3 regions of the Rheinheimera baltica genome follow, and region 3 is predicted to be linked to each of the others. Evidence: predicted binding sites of a transcription regulator. Region 3 holds the regulator's gene; each other region holds the start of a gene.
The links. The regulator sigma-54, encoded in region 3, starts transcription at its own class of promoters, with help from an activator protein. The targets are predictions, from matches to a motif close to TGGCANGNTNCNTGCTT.

Region 1: a site for sigma-54 is predicted at 3,119-3,135, ahead of ORJ00_RS02160 (THxN family PEP-CTERM protein). Genes of this name have one in related genera too.
Region 2: a site for sigma-54 is predicted at 5,178-5,194, ahead of ORJ00_RS07950 (PEP-CTERM sorting domain-containing protein). Genes of this name have one in related genera too.

What each region holds. Positions count from the first base shown of each region.
Region 1 is NZ_JAPJDY010000001.1:453,646-461,631, forward strand. Features, by position in the region: gene ORJ00_RS02145 (hypothetical protein) at 1-389, shown strand, start outside; gene ORJ00_RS02150 (PEP-CTERM/exosortase system-associated acyltransferase) at 521-1,384, shown strand; gene ORJ00_RS02155 (FAD-binding oxidoreductase) at 1,422-3,038, shown strand; gene ORJ00_RS02160 (THxN family PEP-CTERM protein) at 3,208-4,035, shown strand; gene ORJ00_RS02165 (hypothetical protein) at 4,135-5,244, shown strand; gene ORJ00_RS02170 (THxN family PEP-CTERM protein) at 5,415-6,215, shown strand; gene prsT (XrtA/PEP-CTERM system TPR-repeat protein PrsT) at 6,275-7,986, opposite strand, start outside.
Region 2 is NZ_JAPJDY010000004.1:84,034-92,019, forward strand. Features, by position in the region: gene ORJ00_RS07905 (hypothetical protein) at 1-223, shown strand, start outside; gene ORJ00_RS07910 (DUF1240 domain-containing protein) at 223-798, shown strand; gene ORJ00_RS07915 (hypothetical protein) at 795-1,031, shown strand; gene ORJ00_RS07920 (DUF1240 domain-containing protein) at 1,031-1,609, shown strand; gene ORJ00_RS07925 (hypothetical protein) at 1,667-2,212, opposite strand; gene ORJ00_RS07930 (hypothetical protein) at 2,279-2,845, opposite strand; gene ORJ00_RS07935 (hypothetical protein) at 2,862-3,812, opposite strand; gene ORJ00_RS07940 (OsmC family protein) at 3,872-4,201, opposite strand; gene ORJ00_RS07945 (hypothetical protein) at 4,236-4,430, shown strand; gene ORJ00_RS07950 (PEP-CTERM sorting domain-containing protein) at 4,484-5,110, opposite strand; gene ORJ00_RS07955 (hypothetical protein) at 5,297-5,719, opposite strand; gene ORJ00_RS07960 (sterol desaturase family protein) at 5,887-7,119, shown strand; gene ORJ00_RS07965 (ABC1 kinase family protein) at 7,205-7,986, shown strand, end outside.
Region 3 is NZ_JAPJDY010000003.1:339,016-347,001, reverse strand. Features, by position in the region: gene lptC (LPS export ABC transporter periplasmic protein LptC) at 1-438, shown strand, start outside; gene lptA (lipopolysaccharide transport periplasmic protein LptA) at 428-913, shown strand; gene lptB (LPS export ABC transporter ATP-binding protein) at 910-1,632, shown strand; gene ORJ00_RS06950 (RNA polymerase factor sigma-54) at 1,682-3,184, shown strand; gene hpf (ribosome hibernation promoting factor) at 3,211-3,498, shown strand; gene ptsN (PTS IIA-like nitrogen regulatory protein PtsN) at 3,506-3,979, shown strand; gene rapZ (RNase adapter RapZ) at 3,976-4,845, shown strand; gene ORJ00_RS06930 (HPr family phosphocarrier protein) at 4,842-5,111, shown strand; gene ORJ00_RS06925 (Na+/H+ antiporter subunit G) at 5,118-5,483, opposite strand; gene ORJ00_RS06920 (K+/H+ antiporter subunit F) at 5,493-5,762, opposite strand; gene ORJ00_RS06915 (Na+/H+ antiporter subunit E) at 5,756-6,292, opposite strand; gene ORJ00_RS06910 (monovalent cation/H+ antiporter subunit D) at 6,289-7,812, opposite strand; gene ORJ00_RS06905 (Na+/H+ antiporter subunit C) at 7,812-7,986, opposite strand, start outside.

The sequences.
Region 1 (7,986 bases), on a different contig from region 3:
CATTGTTGCAGCATTTTGGCCAGTTTATTTTGCAGTTTGGTACCTATACCGGCACCGACAAGTTTGCAGGACAGGTTTTTCCCAAATACTTGGTAGTGTTTGACAATCCCCAGTTGGAAGAGCTTAATCCCTGGAACGACATGCAGCATAGTTGTGATGTTGCGGCTTTACTGGGTAAAGCGTTATATCTTAGTGATACCGTGACGACAGAAGCAGCTGCGACATTTCACGCATTATTAGCACCCTGTAAAAATAAACAAGCTAGGCTAAAAGACAACCAGCCATATTGGAAAGTTAAGCCACCAAGAAAATTTGGCTGGGAGTACTCTACGACTAGTGAGTTACCTTGGCTTGAGCACGTTATTTCGTCGGGGCAGCAAGCACACTGATTTTGCCGTTTGTTGTCATGTGTAAATTCGCAATGGACACCGCAGAAAGGACAAACTTGTGCTAACGTTAATTCACCTTGTTCATCAACCCTATTTATTAACCTCTGCTGTCGCAGTATCGCAGGTGAAAGATGAAACATCTTAAAATCATACAAAAGATTCCTGTGGTTAAGCACCTTGTGAATAAAGCCATTTCCAGGCTTGCAAGTAATGATGCTAATGCCATTTCAAAGCATTTCTCACAATTCTTACGGGTAGAGCTTGCCGCCAGTGAGGATTTAAGGGCTGAGGTGTTTAACGTCCGTCATCAGGTATATTGTGAAGAACTTCACTTTGAAGATGAACGTAAAAATCAGCTTGAACAGGATGAGTTCGATAGTCACTCTTTTCATAGTCTTATTCGGCATGTGACAACCGGAAAAGTCGCCGGTACGGTTAGAATAATTACTTCAGGGCATGGTGACGAAAAATTGCCGATTGAAGCCAATTGTATGCATGCGATAACAGATCCTGCTATTTTTCCTGCTGCATTCCCGCGTCATGAAATTTGTGAAATTTCGCGTTTGGCTGTTCCTGAAACCTTTAGACGCAGAAAATTTGATCAGTTTAAAGGTGCCGCGACAGGTGTTATTAACGAAGTGTTTTTTTCTGAGCATGAATTGCGCTGCTTTCCTTACATTGCAATATGTTTGTACTTGTCTGCTGCGCTGATGGCGTTACACAACAATAAGCGTCATGTTTTTGTGATGATGGAGCCCAGATTAGCGCGCAGTCTAACCTTTGTCGGCATTGTGTTTAAACAGCTGGGAGATCCAATCGAATATCACGGCAAGAGGGCTGCGTACTATATCAATCCTGAAATGTTCAGAAAAAATTTGTCAGTAGGGTATGTTAAGTTACTTGAGTCTATAGAGCGTGAACTTTATCCAAATGATAAGCCACGACCACTAAAACGAAAATTCCCCGGGTTTGGTTGGGGTTTGCGTTTCAGTTAACTTGATCTGTAAGGTTTTGCTTTTAAGGGATTAGATAGTGAATACCAATTTCAACGGGGCATTAAAAGCCTGGCAACAGCTATTGTCTACAGAGCAAATTACACTTAATGAATCTGATTTATTAGCCGCCGCAACAGCGACCTTTGCTACCAATGCCAGTGTACTAGCAGTGTTGTATCCGGAGCGTAGCCAGCTCAAAGCCTGTTTACAGATTGCCCGGGAATTTAAGCAGCCCGTATATACTGTTAGCTCTGGTAAAAATTGGGGATACGGATCTCAGGTCCCTGTGGAATCTAACAGCGTAATCATCAATTTGAATCGTCTTAAAACCATTGCGAGTTATGACAAAAAGCACGGCGTGGTGAGCGTAGAGGCTGGGGTTACTCAAGCGGAACTTGCTGAGTTTTTAAAGCGGCAAGGGGATCTTCATTGGATGGATTGCACCGGCTCCAGCGCCAGCTGCAGTGTCGTAGGTAATACGCTAGAACGTGGTTTTGGCCATACGGTTTATGGCGAGCATGTAAAGCATGTATGCGGTATTGAAGTGATGCTGGCAAATGGCCAGATAATCCGTACTGGCCTGCACCGATTTAATGATGCCAAAGCCGCCGGAGTATACCAAGCCGGCCTTGGTCCTGCTTTAGATGGACTGTTTTTTCAGTCAAATTTGGGGGTTGTACTGAGTATTACCCTGTGGCTAATGCCTAAACCTGAGTGTTTCTTGGCGTTTTATGTCACATCGCCGAATGACGAGCTTGAAAAGTTGGTTGAAGCCCTCACGTCTTTAAAGCGTGAAGGTTATCTAACCAGTTTGCCCCATATCGCTAATACTTGCCGGGTACTACCCGGCTTGCAACAGTATCCTGCCGACGCGACGGATATAAAGGAATATCCTTTATCAAAGGCCCGATTGAGCGGCCTGAGAAAACACTGGCAGCTCGGTCAGTGGCACGTTTCTGGAGCCTTATACGGTAAACGTGCACAGGTTAAACTTGCAAAAGCAGCGCTGAAAGCTCAGTTTCGTAAATTTAACAATATACAGCTTAATTTTGTTAGTGATGGCCTGTTAAATGCTATCGAAAAATATCAATGGCTATTGTCAGTTTTGCTACGTCGGGATATGGCTCGGGTGCTTGCGGTCTTAAAACCCGTTCATTTAATGATGAAAGGTCAGCCCAGTGACACTTTTTTGTCCAGTGCATACTGGCGCATGCCAACGCTACCTAAATCGGGGTACGCGCTTGATACTGATGGTGTTGGTTTAATGTGGTGTGCTGTTGTGGCACCCGCAGATGGCGAGCATGCGCGATGTATTGAACAAATTGTACAACAGGTATTAATGCCTTTTGGTTTCGATGCTGGAATAACCTTTACGTTGCTAAGTGAACGTTGTCTCGACGCGGTTATCAGTATTAGTTTTAATCGTAACTCTGACGATGGTATCGCATGGGACTCGCGGGCAGAGACGTGCAGAAAACAACTTTATCAAACCTTGCTGCAAGCGGGCTATTACCCTTATCGAATTGATATTAGCATGATGTCGTTTATGGCAAAGCACAGTGCACAAGAATATGAACAACTGCTACAGCACTTAAAGCAGGTGTTTGATGCTGATAACGTGCTATCTCCTGGCCGTTATATTGCTAGCAAATAACTGTCGTAAAACTTTACACCTCCTAATTACCTAAAAAAGGTCTTTCGTTTAAGTTATTGATAAATATCAATTATAAATGTTGGCATAAATAGTGCTTAATTATCGTGAAGTGATGTAGCAGTAATGCCGCACGCGTTAACGAAGTGGGTTGTATAAACATGGAGACGTCATGAAATCAAAATTAGGTTTTTTGGTAGCGGCACTTGGAAGTGCAGTTTTACTGGTAAACAGCGCATCGGCATCAACATTTAGTCTGTCATTCGAGACTTCAAGTGGTTGGTTAGCAGACGGTTTAAATTATGGTGGTTACGCAGCGCAAACACGTTCACGCAATGGCGTTGAAACAGAGTATGACTGTGTAGCGGGTGCAACAGATGCTCTTAATGGCTGTGGTTTATCGTTTTACAATCCTGCTGATGGTATTGCCATGGGATATACCTCGGTAGACTGGGGTAACCCGGTAACAGCTGGACAGTTTAGTGGGTTGGATGTTGACTCCTATGACGGTGTATTAGATGCCGACGCTGGTTGGGTTGATACCGGTATGATTACTCACCGTAATCGTAAAGTAAGAAGCGGTAGCAAAACCCTGTCAGAGATAAATTTGTATACGGTGTTTGATATTGTTAGCCCGTTTATTGCGCAAAGAGGTGCAGCGTTCGGTATCTCTTTCACAGAAACATTTAACAATCAATATGGTATTTGTGATCCGAGTATCCAATTTACCGATACCCCTTGTGATGATTATTTCAATATTTCTGGTGTACCACTACCAATCGAATTTACGTATGATGGTAAAAAGTATGTCATTGAGTTTCGGTTATGGGGTGCTCCAGGGTCAGGTTTCTTAATTGAAGACAACTTGCTTCGTACTGCAGAAGGTTCGGACAATGATTTACTTGTGCAAGCACGTTTGGTAACAGTACCAGAACCGGCAACTATTGCTGTACTTGGTTTAGGTTTAATGATGTTAAGCCTGCGAAGAACCAGATCCTAATCGATACTTTAAAAAAGCCAGCATTTTGCTGGCTTTTTTATATGTTAAGGTACCAAGTTATCTCAGTATGAGGTAGCGTGGGTACTTTGGGGAGCATCAATGCGGTTGTCTGATTTACAGGTTAACATCAGCGAAAACAAACTTGTGATGAGTTGGTATGCTGATGATAGACATTTGCAGCTGTCATACACGGGCAGTGATGCGCTTCCTGGCGCTGCGGATGCAGCACTGGCCAGTTGCATGTTACCCGCTATGTTGCTTGGTGAAACGCTGGAAGTAGACGATACTTTTTCAATTAGTTCGACGTTAAGGCAAAACCTGAACGAGTTTCAACGCATTTTTGTCTCTTGGTTTGATGATGTACAGCTTATAGATATTGTTATTGCTGATAACCAGTTTCGTCAGATACCGCTAACGAGTTCTGATGCCGCGGTATTTTTCTCCGGTGGTGTAGACGCCAGCTATTCATTTTTTCAGCTTGAACCTGAAATTGACCATCTTATTTTCTGTCTGGGTTTGGATATCCAACTGCATGAATTGGCACGTTGTCAAAAGGCGCTTGAGGGGGCAAATAAGTTTGCCCAGCACTACGGTAAAAACTTAATTGTAATAGAATCCAATTTTAGAACGGCTTTTAATAATCTATCTGCGCGGCGTTGTCAGATAGTTTTGCTAATAACTTATAGCCTGGCATTGGGATTAGAAACCCTTTATGTACCTGCCAGTCATGATGCTAAGGAACTTGAACCATTTCGCTCCCACCCGCTAACAGACCCATTGTTATCTAATGGCGCAACTAAGGTAGTGCACCATGGCATGATAAGTCGGGTTGAAAAAACTATTTCTATTGCCCAATCAGATCAAGCGCTGGCATTTTTGCGAGTATGTAATGCGTCAGACCAATTTAATTGTGGTGAGTGCGAGAAGTGTTTGCGGACCATGGCGACTTTGGCGGTAATAGGCAAACATTCAGCGTCGTTACCGCCGCTGGATAATGTTGCCAAGTTGCGTTCGGTTAAAATTTGGACGCCTGGTAAGTATCATATGTGGCATGACATTAAGCATTATGCCCAGTTACACCGGTCTGAACCTATAGCCAATGCTGTTAGCAAGCTGTGTCGGGCTTATGAATGGAAGCAATTGTTCAAACAAGTTAAGCATCAATGTCGGCTTTTACTCGACGATATACTGCCAAGAATCACCAAATAGCCGTCTGCTTTTTTTACATCCCACCCTTAGTCATGTCACATTGAGTTTACTAAATGGCTAAAAAACATCAATAATTTACTATTGGCGCGCTATATGCAAGTACTGTAATTGTACCAGTCAGCAGAGCGCAGTCGATGACTGGCATAGACCCAATAACAAATGGAGGCGTTATGAAAAGTAAAAAAACTTTGCTCGCAACCGTTGGAGGTTTAGCATTACTCAGCGGCAGCGCGCAAGCGGCCCTAATCGGGGCGTTTGATTTTGATACAGCCAGCGGATGGTTGGCAGATGGCACAGCAGTAACCTATGATTCTGGTGCAAATGCTAATCTTAATTGTGCTGCGGGAGCTTTACCTGGTGCTAATGGTTGTGGTTTAACTTTTTCTGGATTACAGGAAATTACCGACGGCCATACCACAGTAAATTGGTTTAGTAATGGCGGTCAAGGTCCTAGCGGGTTAGATATACAATCTAATTCTGGCACCTTAGTAACGAATGGTGGTTGGTTTGATACCGGGGTTATTACTCATAGAAACTTCTCTTTGCCAAGCCCAGCGACTACGCTACGCAATTTGAATTTAGGTTCTGAATTTAGTATCACTTCACCATTTGCATTTGGTCCAGCAGTGGGGGCATTTAATATCGGCTTTACGGAGACACCAAACCAAGGTGGTTGTCCCGCGCCGAATCCACTCGGTTCTGCCTGCGATGATTTCTTTTCTATTTCTGGCATACCGCTGCCAATTGTTGTAGAAATTGATGGAATAGTGTACACCTTTACTTTCCGTTTACAGGGGGGAGAAGGATTTATTGTTGATGACAATACCTTGTACACTCGAGAGGGCGGACAAAATACCTTATTTGTACAGGCTATGGTTACAGCACGTGAAGTTCAAGTGCCTGAGCCTGCTACACTTGGTATTTTAGGTTTAGGTTTGTTGCTGTTAAATCGTCGTAAATTTATCAAATAGAACAACGTAAAAAATAAAAAAACTGGCATGCGAAACATGCCAGTTTTTTATTGTGTTAATTACAGTTTATACATTGCTTTAAACGCGGCTACCTTATCGGTGAACTCTTGGTTTTGTTCTACTTGTTGTAATATAGCTTTGGCTTTTTCATTATTGCCTGAACGAACTAAAGCCTCTGCATAATGCAATTGTACTTGAGCATCTTCAGGCCTGGCTTTTAGTGCTGCTTCCAATATGGTTTTTGCTTTCTCAATGTTGTTATTATTGAGAAGTACTTTGCCATAGGTATCCAATACATCGGCATTATCTGGGCGTAATTGGTAAGCTTTTTCGGCATGAACCAAAGCATCTGTGACATTATCTTTCTCTAACATCAACCATGCTAGATTATTTAGTGCCAGAACGTTGTCAGGTTGGTCATTTAATATTGTCTGATAGGCTTTGACTGCGCGCTCTGCATCGGTGCTTAGCGAAAGCTGAGCCAGCATTGTTTGTGCTGCAGTATTATTACCGTGCGTTGCGATATGTCGCTCTAGCAAGGCGATGCCTTCAGCCGTTTTATTAACCCTGCTGTAGAGTTCTCCCAGAAAAATGACTGTATTTACCTGCGGCTGTTTCGCATAGCTTTGTGTTAATAATTGTTCGGCTTCACCATACTGTTTTAAGCGTGCCAAAGCCTTGCCTCTCACCAAGAGTACTTCAGGCCTTTGTTGAACAGCTACAGGTAAGCTTTTGGCATAATCGAGCAATGGCTGGTTCATTGATGCTTCATCAAGCATTTGTAATTTAATGTTGATAAACCGGATATGCTCAGGCTGTGCGGCTAGTAACTTATCTACGATTTTAATTGCAGCAGGAATATCTTTGTTGACATACAGTGTTTGCATATAGGCTTGCGCTGCTATATGTGAATTTGGTTGTATGTTGTACCATTCTTCTGCTGATTGCAGGGCTTGTGCGAAGCTTTTTTCCCGCAGTTGAGTATCAATCAGATACGCCCAATGCTTGGGGGATCTGTCTCGGGAGTCGCCATCAATGTTATTCAGCAAACCTAAGGTCGTTTTATAATCGCCGCTGCTATGTTCTATGCTAGCGAGCAACAATGTAAGGTTGGCATCGTCGGGATTGGCCTGATGTGCTTTACGGGCTCGTTGTAAAACGTCCGTTGTGTCACCTTTGCCGCGACTCAATGCTAAATATTGTTCTAGTGCCTGCACGTTTTCCGGTTCATCATCCAATAATGCTTGGAATAGTTTTTCTGACTCAATCAGATTACCTTGTGCAGCTAGTAAAGAAGCGTTTAGCAATCTTCCCAGGCTGTTTTTCGGTTCAGTTTGTAACACAATTCCAATATTTTCGGCCGCAACGTCGAGTTGTTCACTTACCAGTGCGACATAAGCTTTCATATTATGACCAGCCGTTTTACGTTGTTCATTCGCAATCCATTCGTCAGCCAATGCCATGGCTTTACTATATTGTTGCTGACTGATGTAGGCACTTAACAACATGATCCTTGCTTGATCGGTGGCAGGGTCTAACTGTAGCGCTTGTTCTAATGAGCGAATTGCCGTGCTGCGCTGGCCTGTCATTTGTAGCTGAACGGCGCCTAACGTTGCTAGTTCGTTGGCTGATAAAGGTTTATTAGTTTTGTATTGCTCGAGTAAGTTTTGCGCTGCTTCGACACTACCTTGTTTTGTCAGTTCAAATGCGGTGGCAGACAATAGTTGAATGTCAGTATTTTGCAGCTCTTTTTCTGATAAGAATTGACGTG
Region 2 (7,986 bases), on a different contig from region 3:
TGTAATTGTTGGTGTAGGGCTAGCGATAGGATTTGCTGCTTTAGATAAAAAAATCAGGCTTGGAGAGAAACTCGCAGCGTTATTGAAGCAAGAATCAGCCAAACTAGACCGTTCAATGAGCAATGTGAGTCATGCTGCCGACAAGTTTAACAATGAATATTCAAATGACACTATGGACTTTTTACATCGCATCTTTGCAATTCCTAAACTGGCGCTACAGTAATGGCTGTTGATAATTCTGAGCTTTCAGGACTTCAGAAAGGATTGGCGTTCATTTATAGCCTAGTATTGTTGGTGGCTAATCTTTTGATAGCCAATGAAGCTTGGTCAGCGTTGAAGTTGCTCCAACAGACTGAACAACGTTTTTTTTATATGGACATTATGCCATTCGCCTTAGCAGCATTATGGTTGGTGCCTGTCATGCTGATGCTAAGCTATATTCTGTTAACCAGAGCATTGTCGGTACTCCCGCAATTAAATGTGGATAAGCTATTAAAAGCTGCATTGCCATGCTTGCTTTTACTGCTGGTATCTCGCGTGGCTATAGGTTTTTACCTCGGCGATTATTTACCTTCAAAAGGCTTTATATACTGCGACAAGCTTAGCCGTACAGCCGCATTTTCTGGTCAAATATGGGTGAGCAAACAGGCTTACTGTCACGATGAATCTTATCTGGTGAATACAGAAGTACTGGAGTGGTTTGATGAGCAGCAATCCGCCGGCACAATGCCATCTAACGATGAAGTAACTGCACAGATTGAATTATTTATTGCAGAGTATAAGCAGCGGTATCAGTGACGACGGATAACAAACCCGGCACACCAGAGTTTGAAGCCTGGCTGTTGGGACGGGCAAAAGAACGCGCGGAAAAACTGTTTACCACCGAAATACCCGAAGAGCTGGCCGATGTTGGTAGCGGCTTAATTGCCGGCCCGCGCAGTTGGGAAGAAATCATGCCGGAGAAAACCATTGCCGAAGATATCGCCATTAATAAGGCGCATAAACGAAAGCATCTTAAAGTAGTTAAGTAATGCCAAAACAGGTTGAGGATTTCGAACGCAAAAAGGGACTGGCGGTGTTTTTGTCATTGATATTTATTGGCATGTTCACCATAGGTGTGTACGACACATGGCGGCTTTTAACCTTACTCCGCGATATCGACTTAACACCCTTCTATTTTATATTGTCACTGGATGGCGTGCTGCTACTGATTCTCTCGCCGTGCATCCTGATGCTGATGTACATTGTATTGAGGCGGCATTTTGGTAACTTGCCAGAGCGGCATTTTGACTTCTGGGCGATCATGACGCTGGTATTATTGCCGTGTGCGGTAGTGGTGAGGATTGGGCTTGGGTTCTGGGTAACAAACTATGTTGCCGCCAAAGGGTTTACGCCCTGTAGCGAATTAACCAGCACTTCGCGTTCTACTGCGAAGGTATGGGTAAGATACCCGGAGTACTGCCACCCGGAATCTTATCGAGTAAAAAACGAAGTCAGGGACTGGTTTGATGAACAACAAGCCGCTGGGGCAAAGCCTTCGAATGATGAAGTGATAGCGCAGATAGAACTATTAATTGCAGAACATAAGAGCGGTATCAGTGATGGCTGAGAATGCATCCAAGCCCGGTAAATTACAGACGTTAAACCACAGGCTGGCATGCGTGGTTCAAGGCACAAGCACCCGCATGCCATGGGCGCTGTTGAGAAAGTCTTTATAGCCATTCTTAACTTGCTGAAGTACTTCATAGTGCTGTTCAACCTGAGAAAATTCTGCACAGCCGCTGGTTAAGGCAATAGCGTCTGCTTTGGTAAGGCCAGAGATCACCAACATTTTATCGTCTTTAATAATGCTAAGTTCTGCTACTGTGAATGGGATGCCAACACTTTCTTGGCGCACAAATGATGAGACATATTTAAAGTTGTAAGTGGGCTGAGCGCTGTGTTCCAGCAATAAAACATCAGTGTCTTCGCTTGCAGCGAGATTACGGCAGTACTCTTGCTGCGGCCCTGCGTAAGTGGTAAACATCACAGAAGCGGGTTGCCAGTTTTCTAAATTGCTGGCATCAACGCTATTGCTGTATTCGTGCTCGGCTTTTTGACTAAAACCGGATGGTATAGTCCAATCACAACCCATGTAATTGTGGCTTTGCGCCTGGCAGGCAGCGGTAAATATTAAGGCACTGAAAAACAGAATAGGCTTTACAAAATTCATAGGCTGACTACCTTGAAAAACATCGTCGGCGGCTATTTTTATCTGAAAATGGATGCCCTATTATCACTAGAATATGCCTGCTAAGTCTTGATCAAAGACTACGTCGGTAAAACCATGCTGCTCGAAGATAGCTTTAAAAGCCTCTGTTACAAACAGGCCATGAGTGCCATACATTGCTGATTTAAAAACGGTTTTGTCTGCTACGGATAATGGCTCAAAAACCAGGGTTTTAACACCACACTCAACGCCATCTTCATAGCGCCGAATGGTTCTCGACGTGTCTTCTGTTGCACATTGTAGTGGCACAAAAATGTGCATCTGCATATCGTCAACCTGCAGGGCTAAAAACTCTCCAGCATTAGCCAGCACACCTTTAAATGCATTATAAGCCTGTGCCGTAAACAATAAATATGAACCCCAGAAGGAGATATCTGGTACTGGTAAGCCTTGCTGGTATGCCGCAGCCAGCTTACAGCTGGATGGTGTCCATTTTTGCAGTAAACTCTCATTAGTTCTGGGTTGCCGACGCACTAAGGATAAATCTTTATCACCAAGGATGTCAGCGAATTGAAACAAATCCAGCTCTGGCACTTCATAAGCATTTTCGACAGGCTTAAGCCGATATAGGGTCATTGTGTTGTCCATTAGGTTAGTTTCTAGCGTTTTTTCGCCGGCGCCAGGGTTTAGCTTTTTTTGCCGCCTGGCCGGGTTTGTTTTTGCCTGGTGTATTTATGGGCAGTTGTGCTGGTGGTTCAATTTTGGCCACCAGCAGCATTATCAACACCACCACTGCGGCTGTAGCAAAGGCATACAGGGTATTGCGGTAATCACGGCCTTGCCGCTGGCTAAAGGGGCCATGCCGGGCCCGAAGTACCAGAGGCTGGCCGGCAGCAGCGGGGATAATGTTTTGCAGCGCTTTTAAGTCATCAGACAGCCGCAGGCGTTCAAAGTAACTGACCTGAAGCATGTCTAACCGGGCAAACTGCTGCTTTGCTTCGGCATAGAAACGCTGTTGTTCTAATTGGCGTGGCGAATCTTCAAAATTGGCATCATAGCTGCGCGAATAAAGCATGGCGTACCAAAGGTTATCTGACTGGCTGAACGGACAAATATAGTGGCTGTGAAAGTAGTACGTAGTGCCGCCTCTGGTGCTGATTGAATTGGTAAATTGTGTATTACGGCAGCGGCTGCGCTGTACGCTAAATGCTTTTATATCAAAGTATTGCTCAGTTGGGTGGTGTACGGCGTCGTTAACGTGTTGCAGTGGGATTAAAGAAAACGGCGCACTGACCAGGTTAATCTGACTAACAACGATAACGCCAGCAATCGAGAAATTGATCACAAAGTAATAGGCAAAATAGCTGTCTTTTTGCCAGCCAGCTCCGCGCAATAGGGTAATGCGCTGCTTCAGCCAAAGCGGTATACATAACCATGGCAATAGCATAGGTAGCCAGATATCCAGTAGTTCAGTGGTAAGTGGAATAACAGCCAGTTTGATATCCAGCAGCCAGCGGATGAGGTTGTAGCTAACCAGCAGCAAAATGCTAAACAGCAGAAAAGGCACATAGAGGTTAGTGAATTTTAACGTTAATGCGTGCATGGGAGCCTATCGCGACCGGATAATAGGTTGAGAATAACGTTTTAACATAGCTACGCTATTTAACTAAAACTGGTGTTCACCTCTGTGGTTGCCGCTGTCATTAGCTTATGAATTGGGCATTTATCGGCGATGGCGGCCAGTTGGCTTTTTTGCTCGTCGGTTAATTGGCCCAGCAGCTTTAGCTGCACGTTTAATACATACACGCCCTGCGCTTCGCGGCTGTTGTCGCGCTCTATTTCTATGTCGATGTAATCCAGCGGCAGTTGTTTACGTTTGGCGTACATCATTACCGTAATGGCTTTGCAGGCGGCCAGGGCGGCGTCGTAGTAGTCGTGCGGGTCGGGCGCGCTGTCGTCTCCGCCTAACTCTTTGCTTACGTCGGCAAAGATGGTGTGCTAGTGAATGCGGATGGTTTGTCGGTAGATGCCGCTGTCGCTTTTGCGTAGTTCAATACTCATGCGTGGCCCTTTGTGTGTTAAACGCCCGTTGCAGTTGGCTGATACCCTGCGCTTAGGGCAACAGTATAGAATAATTGGCGTACTGACAACGGTCGTGCTGTTATTGGCTGCGCTAATGCAGGTTTCAAAAAAGTCGCTGTGGTATTTGCTGGTGCTGTAAAAACAAAAAAGCATCGCTGTTGCTAGCGATGCTTTTTTATTACCACACTAACATTACTGTTTTTTAGTGCGACGCGCTGCCAAACCTAACAGACCTAAGCCTAAGATGGCAATAGTCGCTGGCTCTGGTACAGAGGCAGTGGTTGGGGTATTACGTACAATATATAAACCAGAAGATGTTTCAGGCGTGCTACTTGAGAAATTAGTAGAAAAAATTCTTGAGGTTCCTGCCCAGGCAGAGGCACCCATCATTCTGATTACGTTATTCGCCGTAAAATACAGACCGTAGGTATCTACACCGCCACCGTTTAACGTAGTAGTACCAAACAGGCTTCTGAAATCAGTGAAGTTTTGTATTAATGCACTGTCTGTAGTGTCAACGCTACCGATTGCGCCGTGTACCGCAGAAAACGTTGGGAAAGCGGCATTAAACAGGTCTGCAACTTCTTGAGCAGTGGCTAAACGCCAGCCCATGCCACGGGCGATAAACGATTCCCAGTTAGCAAAGGTCCAGGAATTTGATACGGACAAATCTAACCATGTTAGGCTTGAAACGGTATCTGATACGGCTAAGTTGTCACCGGCACCCGTGTAATCTGCTTCAATTAAACCTGCGTTTGCAACACTACTTACAGCCAGGACTAAGCCTGCTGCAGCTGCTTTTAACATTTTTAAGTACATCGAAGTTCCTTTTACTACTTTAAGATTATGGAATGAAATGGAGTTAATTTTAATATCTAATGTAGTGATGCATTAATCATGCCGGATATTTATTTTTATAATTTACATGGTGTTACGCTAGTTTGGTGTTTGGTGAGTTCAGTGTGTGTAAAGAAAACAGACAACAATGTGTATGCTGCTTTAGGCTTAGCCAGCTTGATGAGTAAAGTTGGTGTGCAGGGTATAAAAGCCTAAAGACGCTAGCCAGGCAAAGGCGGCTTGTTGTTCTGCGAAGATGCGTCGTTCAAAATTGTCGGTTTTTTCGATAACCATCCGGTCCATTTGATAACGTTTAACCATATTAGGGCAATAAACTTGTGCGGCATAACGTAGGTCGTGTTTGATGCACCACACAACCAGATCTTGCACTATAGGTTCTATTTCAGGCACACCAAGGTGCCAGTCGTCCATATAGACAATATGCGCCCAGGGTTGGCCTATTAATGGCTCGGCTATCGCTTTAAATTCTGTGGCGAAATCCATTGCGCTAAAGCGGCTCCAGCTACCACTGATTACAGCGATTAATACTTTATCTTCACGCCAAAGCTTGAAATCGGGTGTTTGGATCATCGCTATGCTCTGGTAACAGGTTTCAAGATTAAATATAGCAGCTTGCTGTGCAGGCGTTATGATATAGCACATGATAAGTTAGTTTTGTTTGCATAAAATGCATAGACAACAGGGTGCACTCTGCTAGTCTGGATGACAACGTTGCATACATACCAATAGAAAATGTTATGAGTTTAATTATTTACGCCATTCCGGTGTTTTTTGCCTTAATTTTTTTGGAGTTATGGTTTGACCATAAACGCCGCAATGTTACTTATTCCTTTAACGATGCAATTAACTCACTGAACCTGGGCGTAATGAGCCAGGTAACCGGCATTGCCTATAAAACGGTGCAGTTTAGTTTTTATCTGTTGGTGTTTCAGTATCTGGCACCGCTAAGTTTAGGTGTCGATTCGCCCTGGATGTGGCTGTTTGCTTTTGTGGCTTACGATTTTTGCTACTACTGGTATCACCGCATGAGCCATGAAATCAATGTACTGTGGGCGTCGCATTTGGTGCATCATCAAAGTGAAGAATACAACCTGACTACTGCGCTTAGGCAAACCAGTGGGAGCTTTTTTGCCTTTGTGTTTTATTTGCCGCTTGCGTTAATTGGTATTGAGCCTTATGTGCTGCTAACAGTAGCATCGCTTAATCTTATTTATCAGTTTTGGGTGCATACCCGCCATATTGACCGCATGCCACGCTGGTATGAGGCGCTATTTGTTACCCCGAGTAACCATAGGGTGCACCATGCGCAAAACCCCATATACATTAATAAGAACCACGGTGGCGTGTTTATTATTTGGGATAGGCTGTTTGGTACCTTTCAGGCGGAATTGCGCGAAGAGCCGGTTATTTTTGGTGTTACTAAGCCGTTAGCCAGTTGGAACCCGTTGTGGGCCAATATTGAAATGTATTGGTCGTTAACGCGAGATGCCTGGTGTACCCGGCGCTGGCAAGACAAACTGGGTATTTGGTTTAGGCCTACCGGTTGGCGCCCTGTTGATGCGCGTCAGCGTTTCCCTAGTAAAGCTAAAGACCCGTATCAGCAGGTGAAGTTTGATACGCCATTAACCGGGCGGCAAAAGGCCTATGCGTTTTTTCAGCACCTTACGCTTGTCGCTATTGCGTTATATTTTTTACTTACCTCTGCCAGTTTAAGTACGGTAGGTATTTTTACCGGCAGTGGCATTATTATTTTTTGTTTGTTTTGTCTGGGGTGCTACCAAGAGCAGAGTCGCCATTATGTCTGGCTGGAAGCAGTTAAAAATGTGCTATTGGCAGTAACAGCAGTGTGGGTGTTGCCCTTTGCTAGCCAGGTTTATGCCCTGTTGTGGTTGCTACTTGCCAGCACCTTGTTGCTCAGAGGGATGCAGCAACGCCAGGCCCAGTGTGCGGGTACAACGCAACACGAATAATGCCATAAATAACGAAAGCATGAATAAACTGCAGTGCTGCCCAGGCCGTATAGTCTCACTGTTGTAGGCAAGGGTATTACATTATATGGCGTCTAATAGCTCAAAAGTACCGGCTAACCGTTTCTCCCGTTTTGGCAGTTTGGCCTCGCTTGCCGGCCGGGTAGCCGGAGGCATGTTGGCAGAAGGCGCCAGGCAGCTGGCGCAAGGTAAGGTGCCAGCCAAAACAGATATGTTACTAACGCCGGCGAATGTGCGGCGGGTGGCCGATCAATTAGCCCATTTACGCGGCGCCGCGATGAAAGTAGGGCAGTTATTGTCCATGAATGCGGGAGATATGTTACCGCCCGCGCTGGCGGATATCCTTTCCCGCCTGCGCGCCAGCGCTAACCCTATGCCAGCGAAACAATTAGCCAAAGTGCTGCAAGATGAATGGGGGCCAAACTGGCAGCAGCATTTTGCTGATTTTAGTTTTATGCCACTGGCCGCGGCTTCTATTGGCCAGGTGCATCAGGCGTATCATGACAACGGTAAGCGCTTGGCGGTTAAAGTGCAGTATCCCGGCATAAAGCAGAGCATCGACAGTGATGTTGATAACGTGGCAACCCTGCTGCGTATTAGCGGTATTATTCCAGCGGAGGTGGATTACCACAGCTTGCTGGCGGAAGCGAAATTGCAATTAAAGGCCGAGGCTGATTATCTGCAGGAAGCCGCCTATCTGTCAGAGTATCGCCAGTTGTTGGGCCAGTCTGCCGATTTTTTACTGCCTGAGCCTGTTACGGCGTTAAGCACGTCAAACATTCTGGTAATGAGTTATGTTGACGGCGTGCCCATTGAGTCGTTAACCACACAAAGCCAGGCCGTGCGCGA
Region 3 (7,986 bases):
TACGTTGCACAAAACATTACGCGCCGGCTGTTTGATGTCGAAGGCTACCTCGTTGACACCGTAAGCGCTGAACGCCTTGAGCATTTTGAGCTACTTGGATTTACTCAGTTTGAAAAGCCTGTATATACGCTGTATAACAACCAACACCAACCTAGCTGGCAAGCCAGCAGTCAGTATGCAGTATGGTTCCCACAAGACAAGGTTATTCTGGAGCAACAAGTGAGTATCGATAGCCTGGAGCCTAACGAACTGATAGAGCGAATCGAGACGGAAAGACTTGAAATGTTGTTTCCTGATAACAAATTGAAGAATAATCAACCCGTGTTGATTCAAGGGAAAGGCTTTTATATTAAAGGTAGCGGTATTGACGCCGATTTAAGCCAAAAAACTTTTCAATTATTACAGCACGAGCACACGGTATATCAAAATGAAGACTAACCTTATTGTCGTTTTATTTCTTACCAGCATGTCGGTGTTTGCCGCTGAGCCGGACTATGCACAGAAAATCCAAATTGATGCAGATAATCTGGTTTCAATTGCAGAAAACGTAGCAACCTATCGTAGCAACGTATTGATCACTCAGGGATCAATGCAAATGAAAGCAGATCAACTAGAAATAAATGCCAGTGCAGGTAAAGGCAAAGAAGTTTATGTTGCAACTGGCACCCCGGTGCGTTATTCACAGCTTCTTGCCGATGGAAAACCGGTTACTGCATCAGCGGCGGAAATGCGCTATGAACCCTCGAGTCGCACGCTAACATTGACCGGCGATGCAGAACTAACGCAAAGTGGTAGCGTGGTAAAAGCATCGGTCATCAGATATAACGTCGAAAAGCAACAGCTTAGCGCTGAGAGTAACGAGACCAAGCGTGTAACAACAATTTTCACGCCTGAGGAAAAAACTAATCCATGAAGTTAATCGCATCACATTTGGCGAAAAGCTATAAAGGGCGCCAGGTTGTTAAAGATGTCAGCCTGGAAGTTAACGCGGGGCAAATTGTCGGTTTACTGGGGCCCAATGGCGCGGGTAAAACCACTACGTTTTACATGATTGTCGGCCTGGTACCTTCAGATAAAGGCAGTATAAGTCTGAATGATAAAGACATTACATTCGACCCGATTCATACCCGCGCCCGACAAGGTATTGGTTACTTACCGCAAGAAAGTTCGATTTTTCGCAAACTAACTGTGCACGACAATTTACTTGCGATCTTACAAACCCGTAAAGACCTCAGCCGCACCCAACGTGAAGAAATCGCGGATGACCTGTTAGAAGAGTTTCATATCGGTCATATTAAGCACAGCCTGGGCATGAGCTTGTCCGGTGGTGAACGTCGCCGTGTTGAAATAGCCAGAGCACTGGCTGCCAATCCAGCATTTATTTTGTTAGATGAGCCTTTTGCCGGCGTTGACCCTATTTCAGTTTTAGATATAAAAAAAATTATCCAGCACCTTGGCCAACGGGGTATCGGCGTATTAATAACAGACCATAATGTACGCGAAACCCTTGATGTGTGCGAAATTGCCTATATTGTTAGTCATGGCGAGCTCATTGCAGCTGGCCCACCACAAGACGTACTGGCAAATCAAAAGGTTCGCGATGTATACCTCGGTGAGCAATTCAGGCTATAGTTAGCCAAAATAACTCACAGCGTGTCATTCAGGAGAACGGTAGAAGTAGATGAAGCCCTCTTTGCAACTTCGCTTAGGACAGCAGCTAACCATGACGCCACAATTACAGCAGGCAATACGCCTACTGCAATTGTCGACGATTGAGTTGCAACAAGAAATTCAGGAAGCACTGGATGCTAATCCATTGCTTGAAGCAGAAGACGAATACGATAGCTTTTCTGCCGACCCCAAAGACACCAAAGACAACGCAGAACATAACACTGCAGACAATGACAGCTCTGGTGACGATAACCATTCTGACGACAGCTACGAGCCCAACGAACCAGACAGCAGCGATTCCATGACTGAGCAGAATATCCAGGAGGATTTACCTCTGGATAATAACTGGGACGATTTAGTAAGTGCAGCTCCAGTGAGCGCTGGAAGCGGCTCTGGCGAAGATGATATGGTGTATCAGGGAGAAACCAGTGAAACGTTGCAAGATTATTTGCGCTGGCAAATGCAACTAACACCATTTTCAGATACCGACCTTGCCATCGCACAAATTATTATTGAAGCTATTGATGACAATGGCTTGCTAACCATCAGTTGTGACGACATTCTTGAATCACTTGGGCTTGACGATATAGAAGCCGATGAAGTTGAAGCCGTCATAAAACGCATTCAACTTTTTGACCCTGTAGGTGTAGGCGCTCGTTCGGTACAGGAATGTTTGCTGGTTCAGCTGCGTCAATTTGCCCTAGATACCCCGTTTTTGGAGGAAGCACGGAGTATGATTCGGGATCATACAGAATTTTTAGCCAATCGTGACTTTCGTTCTCTCATGCGTGTGACTAAACTCAAAGAAGATGAGTTAAAGGAAGTGATGCGGCTAATACATAGCCTGAACCCACGACCTGGCGCTGACGTCATCCGTGAAGAACAACAATACGTTGTTCCTGATGTCAGTGTCATTAAAGTAAAAGGGCGTTGGCAGGTTGAACTAAACCCTGACGCTATGCCCAAAGTTCGAATAAATCAGCAATATGCTGCAATGTCGCGAACCGCTAAGAACAGTGCAGACACCCAATTTATCCGTTCTCATCTGCAAGAAGCGAAGTGGTTTCTAAAAAGTCTGGAAAGTCGGAATGAAACACTGTTAAAAGTGGCTAATTGCATCGTGCAACAGCAACAAGCGTTTTTTGAGCACGGCGAAGAAGCGATGAAACCGATGGTGCTTAACGACGTTGCAGAGATGGTTGGAATGCACGAATCCACCATATCTCGAGTAACGACGCAAAAGTATATGCACACACCAAGAGGTATTTTTGAACTTAAATTCTTCTTTTCCAGTCATGTTAGTACTGAGAGCGGTGGCGAATGTTCCTCCACTGCAATTCGCGCATTTATTAAAAAATTAGTGGCGGCAGAGAATCCGGCCAAACCGTTAAGTGATAGTAAAATGGCCGAGATTCTGTTGGAGCAAGGTATTAACGTAGCACGGCGTACCATAGCCAAGTATCGTGAGTCCTTGTATATCCCACCGTCAAATCAACGCAAGACCTTGCTGTAAATAAGCCTAAAAGAAGGAATATGTCTATGCAAATCAATCTAACTGGTCGCCATGTTGAAATCACCACAGCCTTAAAACAATACGTAGACAGTAAATTTGCCAAACTAGAACGACACTTTGATCATATAAACAATGTACATGTGATCTTAAACGTGGAAAAATTAAAGCAGATTGCTGAAGCCAAACTGCATTTAACCGGTGGTGAAGTCTTCGCAATATCTGAAGATGAAAATATGTATGCTGCGATAGACCAGCTGATAGATAAACTAGATCGCCAGGTTATCAAGCATAAAGAGAAAATTTCCCGACACTGATTAGAAGATGATGAACTTAACTTCAATGCTTGCCGAGAACTGCACTAAAAGTGCAGTTCTTTTTAACAGCAAAAAACGCATTCTTGAATACATTGCTGAACTGGCGCACCAACAACTTCCAGAAATGTCAGAGTACAGTATTCTAGAAGCCCTGATGACACGAGAAAAACTGGGTTCAACCGGTATCGGGGGAGGTATAGCCATACCACATGGCAAACTAAAATGCGTAACAAAGCCAATATTAGTGTTTGTCGTCAGTAAAGAAGCCATCCCATTTGATGCTATTGATAATCAACCGGTTGATATATTCTGCGCTATTATGATCCCAGAAGAGCAATGTCAGGCGCATTTGAGCACACTGGCAGGTATAGCCAAGTTACTCAGCCAAAAAGAATTAACTAAAAAAATTCGTCATGCTGACACTAACAGCCAGTTATATCAGCTACTCATGGAATACAGTGCTTTGGAAACTGAAAAATGAAACTTTTGGTTGTCAGTGGTCGTTCCGGTTCGGGTAAGTCAGTCGCACTGCGTGTAATGGAAGACCTTGGCTACTACTGTGTTGATAATATTCCGGTAAATTTATTACCTACGTTGGCAACAACCGTGATGGGGCAGTACGAGCGAGTTGCAGTGAGTATAGATGTACGCAATTTGCCACAAGACCCTGACGAGCTGGCGGAAATTTTGTCTTACCTGCCACGTAAGTTGGACTTAACCATTCTGTACCTTGATGCCGATCACGCTAGCCTGATAAAGCGCTTTAGTGAAACCCGCCGCTTGCATCCGCTGTCGCATCAGGCGATGTCGTTAGACGAAGCTATATCACAAGAACAGCAATTATTAGACCCGATATCCAGCCGCGCTGACTTATATATCGATACCACAGATTTGAACGTGCATCAGCTAGCAGAGCAGCTGCGTGAGCGTATTTTAGGACAGAAGTCTGGCCGCTTAGTGATTTTATTTGAATCTTTCGGCTTTAAATATGGTATTCCCAAAGATGCAGATTTTGTATTTGACGCGCGTTTTCTGCCTAACCCACATTGGGAGCCTGATTTAAAACCATTAACCGGACTAGACCAACCAGTAAAAGACTATCTGGCATCTGAGCCTGTAGTAGCAAAATATATATGGCAAATTAATAGTTTTATTAGTACCTGGTTACCCCATTTAGAGCGGAACAACCGCAGTTACCTTACTATTGCAATCGGTTGTACCGGCGGACAACACCGTTCAGTATATATGGCTGAAAGTTTGGCAGAAAGTTACCGCAGCTCGCGTGATGATGTTCAAATTCGCCATCGTGAACTCGTACGCCATCACCACAAGACAGATACTGTATGAAATGCAGTGAAACCGTCACAATAGTTAATCAGCTTGGATTGCATGCCCGTGCTGCAACCAAATTAGCACAACTGTGCCAAAAATTTTCATGCCGTATTGAGCTGGTACAAGAAGAAAAAAGCGCAGACGCCAGCAGTGTGTTAGCACTATTAATGCTGGCCAGTAGCAAAGGCAAAACATTGCAAGTTTGCACCAACGGTGAGGACGCCGAGCAAGCACTCAGCGCGGTGGTGGATCTCATTAAAAACGGTTTTGACGAATCGTAAATACCCTTAAGGCTTTTTCCTGTCGTGGGCTTTTCGCTGAGCTGGCTCTATTGTCTCTAAACCCCGGGTTTTGCTAATCGCGGTTAACTTATGATGTAACGCCGTTTTAATTAGCATATGCGCACTGATAGGTGCGGTAATAAGCAGAAATATGGTAATTAACAGCTCATGGACACTCACTTCGCCGGTTAAACTGAAGAAAAAAATAGAACCGAGTAAAATCCCCCCCATTCCCAGCGTTGTAGCCTTAGTAGGGCCGTGCAAACGCATAAAAAAATCTGGCATTCTGGTTAAACCAATAGAGCCAATCAATACAAAGCAGCCGCCTAGCAGTAAGAAGAACGCCACCGCCCATTCCATCCAATGTTGCATCAGTGTCTCCTATTCAATAATATCGCCACGTAGCAAAAACTTGCACACCGCTACGGTACTGACAAAGCCTAACATTGCGATAAGTAATGCTGCCTCAAAATACAGCGGCGATCCCATTAATAAGCCATAAAGAATAATCAAGGCAATGCTGTTTATATACATTGTATCCAGCGCTAGTATACGGTCAGGTAAGCTTGGGCCGCGCAATAAACGCCATAGATTAAGAAGTAACGCGATACTGATCATGGCGAATACCAACATAATCACCTTATCTAGCATTGAAAAATCTCCTTTAACGGCATTTCATACCGCTGCTTAATTGATTCAATCAGCTCAGTTTCATCTGTTAAATTAAGCACATGAATTAACAGGTAGCGCTGAGGCATTGGCTCACCTTCAACAAATAACTCAGCACTTGGGTACACTTCTGCGCTCACCGTTCCTGGTGTCATAGATACGGTACTGGCTAATATAGTAATCGGCAAATTATGTTGTAAATCTAACGGCACCCGCACAAAAGCGGGGTTTAAACGCCTTTTCGGGCCTAAAATAAGCATAGACACCTGAATGTTGGCCGTCACAATATCGGCAATAACGAGCAGAATATAGCGTAGCGCTAATAATGGCCGCTCTATTAACGGTTGAGGTTCGCGAAAACGTAAAGTTAATAGCGGAATTAATAATGCCAGGATAACCCCAAAAAACAGATGTACGGCTTCAATACTCTGGTTTAGCAGCAACCAGACCATAAACAATAACAAACTACGAAATGGTGTTGGTAACCAACGATATTTAGGCGTTAACCTCATAGCCCATCTCCCACAATAGTTTGCGACCCAAGAATCGTGTTTATTGCCGTCTGGGTGTCGTACAACTGCACTGCCGCTTGCTGCGACAACTCCGTTAAAGGCCCCGCAAATATAACAAGCAATGGGCTGGCAACAAGCAACCAGCTTATAGCAAATACTTGTAGTGGTGCGGCTTTATCACCACCCGAGTCAGTGCCGCTAACCCGCCAAAATAATGTACTACCGGCACGAGACAAGCCAATAATCACTAATAAGCTACACAATAAAATGGTAGTCCATACTATAACCTGCTTCGCCGGATCCGTTACGGATTGTAGTAACATGAGCTTACCAATAAAGCCGGATAGTGGCGGTAAACCGGCAACCGACATCGCACCGAGCATAAACATGATCCCCAACATAATAGGCTGAGTAACACGGCGCCCTGATACCAGCCGGTCTGCTGCTTTGCCGCGCTGATTTGCAATAACATCAGCAATCAAAAATAGCGCAGCGGTAACCAAGGTTGAATGCACACTGTAATACAATACGGCAGCAGCTGACTGTTCAGTTTGCAGTGCCACCAAACTTACCAGGGTGCCCACTGACACCAGCACTAAATTGGCCACCAACTTACGAAAATCGTGGCTAGCCATCACACCTATCGCGCCTAGCACAATTGTCGCCAACCCTGCAGGTAATAACCAATCATTGGCCATACCGCTGAGTTCACCAGCATCCGCTCCAAATATAGTGGTATATACACGCAACAGCGCATAAACACCTATTTTGGTCATTACTGCAAATAAAGCCGCTACCGGAGCGGAAGCTGCAGAATAGGTTGCAGGCAGCCAGAACTGCAGGGGCAGTACCGCGGCTTTTAAAGCAAACACAATCATTAACATCAAGCCGCCGGATTTAACCAACATCTGATCTTCTGCAGGCAAGGTGGCCACTTTCTGTGCCATATCAACAATATTCAATGTACCTAAGGTGCCGTACAACACTGCCAACGCAAAGAGAAAGATGGCCGAACCGGTAAGATTTAACACCACATAATGCACTGCCGCTTTGGTTTTATTTTTACCACCGGCATGAATTAACAAGGCATAGGATGCAATCAACAGCACCTCAAAAAACACGAATAAATTAAATAAGTCTCCGGTAAGAAAGGCACCATTTATGCCCATTACCTGAAACTGAAACAAAGGGTGGAAAAAGGAGCCCTTCTCATCTTCTCCGGCACTACCATAGCAAATCGCACCAAAAGCCAGGAAGGCGGTTAAACACACCAACACGACTGACAAATTATCAGCCACTAAAATAATACCAAAGGGCGCTTGCCAATCGCCCACAGCGTAGTGAATAAAGCCCGCTTGCTGCACCTGTAGTAGTAACAGTACTGCCAATACCAGCTGCAACGCACTGGATACCATACTAACCCATCTGCGACGAGACGGAGAATAATGCACCGGAGGCAGCATAATGATTAATGCGGTTAACATCGGCAGTACTACGGGCAACATAATTAAATGCCACATCAGCGACTCTCCCTCTTAGCTGCGCCCATGTTAGGCAGTTTTCCATCAACATGATCGTTGCCAAGATCTGCCCGTGCCCTGATAGCCAGAATCACCAGAAATGCAGTCATGGCAAAACCAATAACAATGGCAGTTAGCACAAGTGCCTGAGGCAATGGATCTGCGTAATGTTCT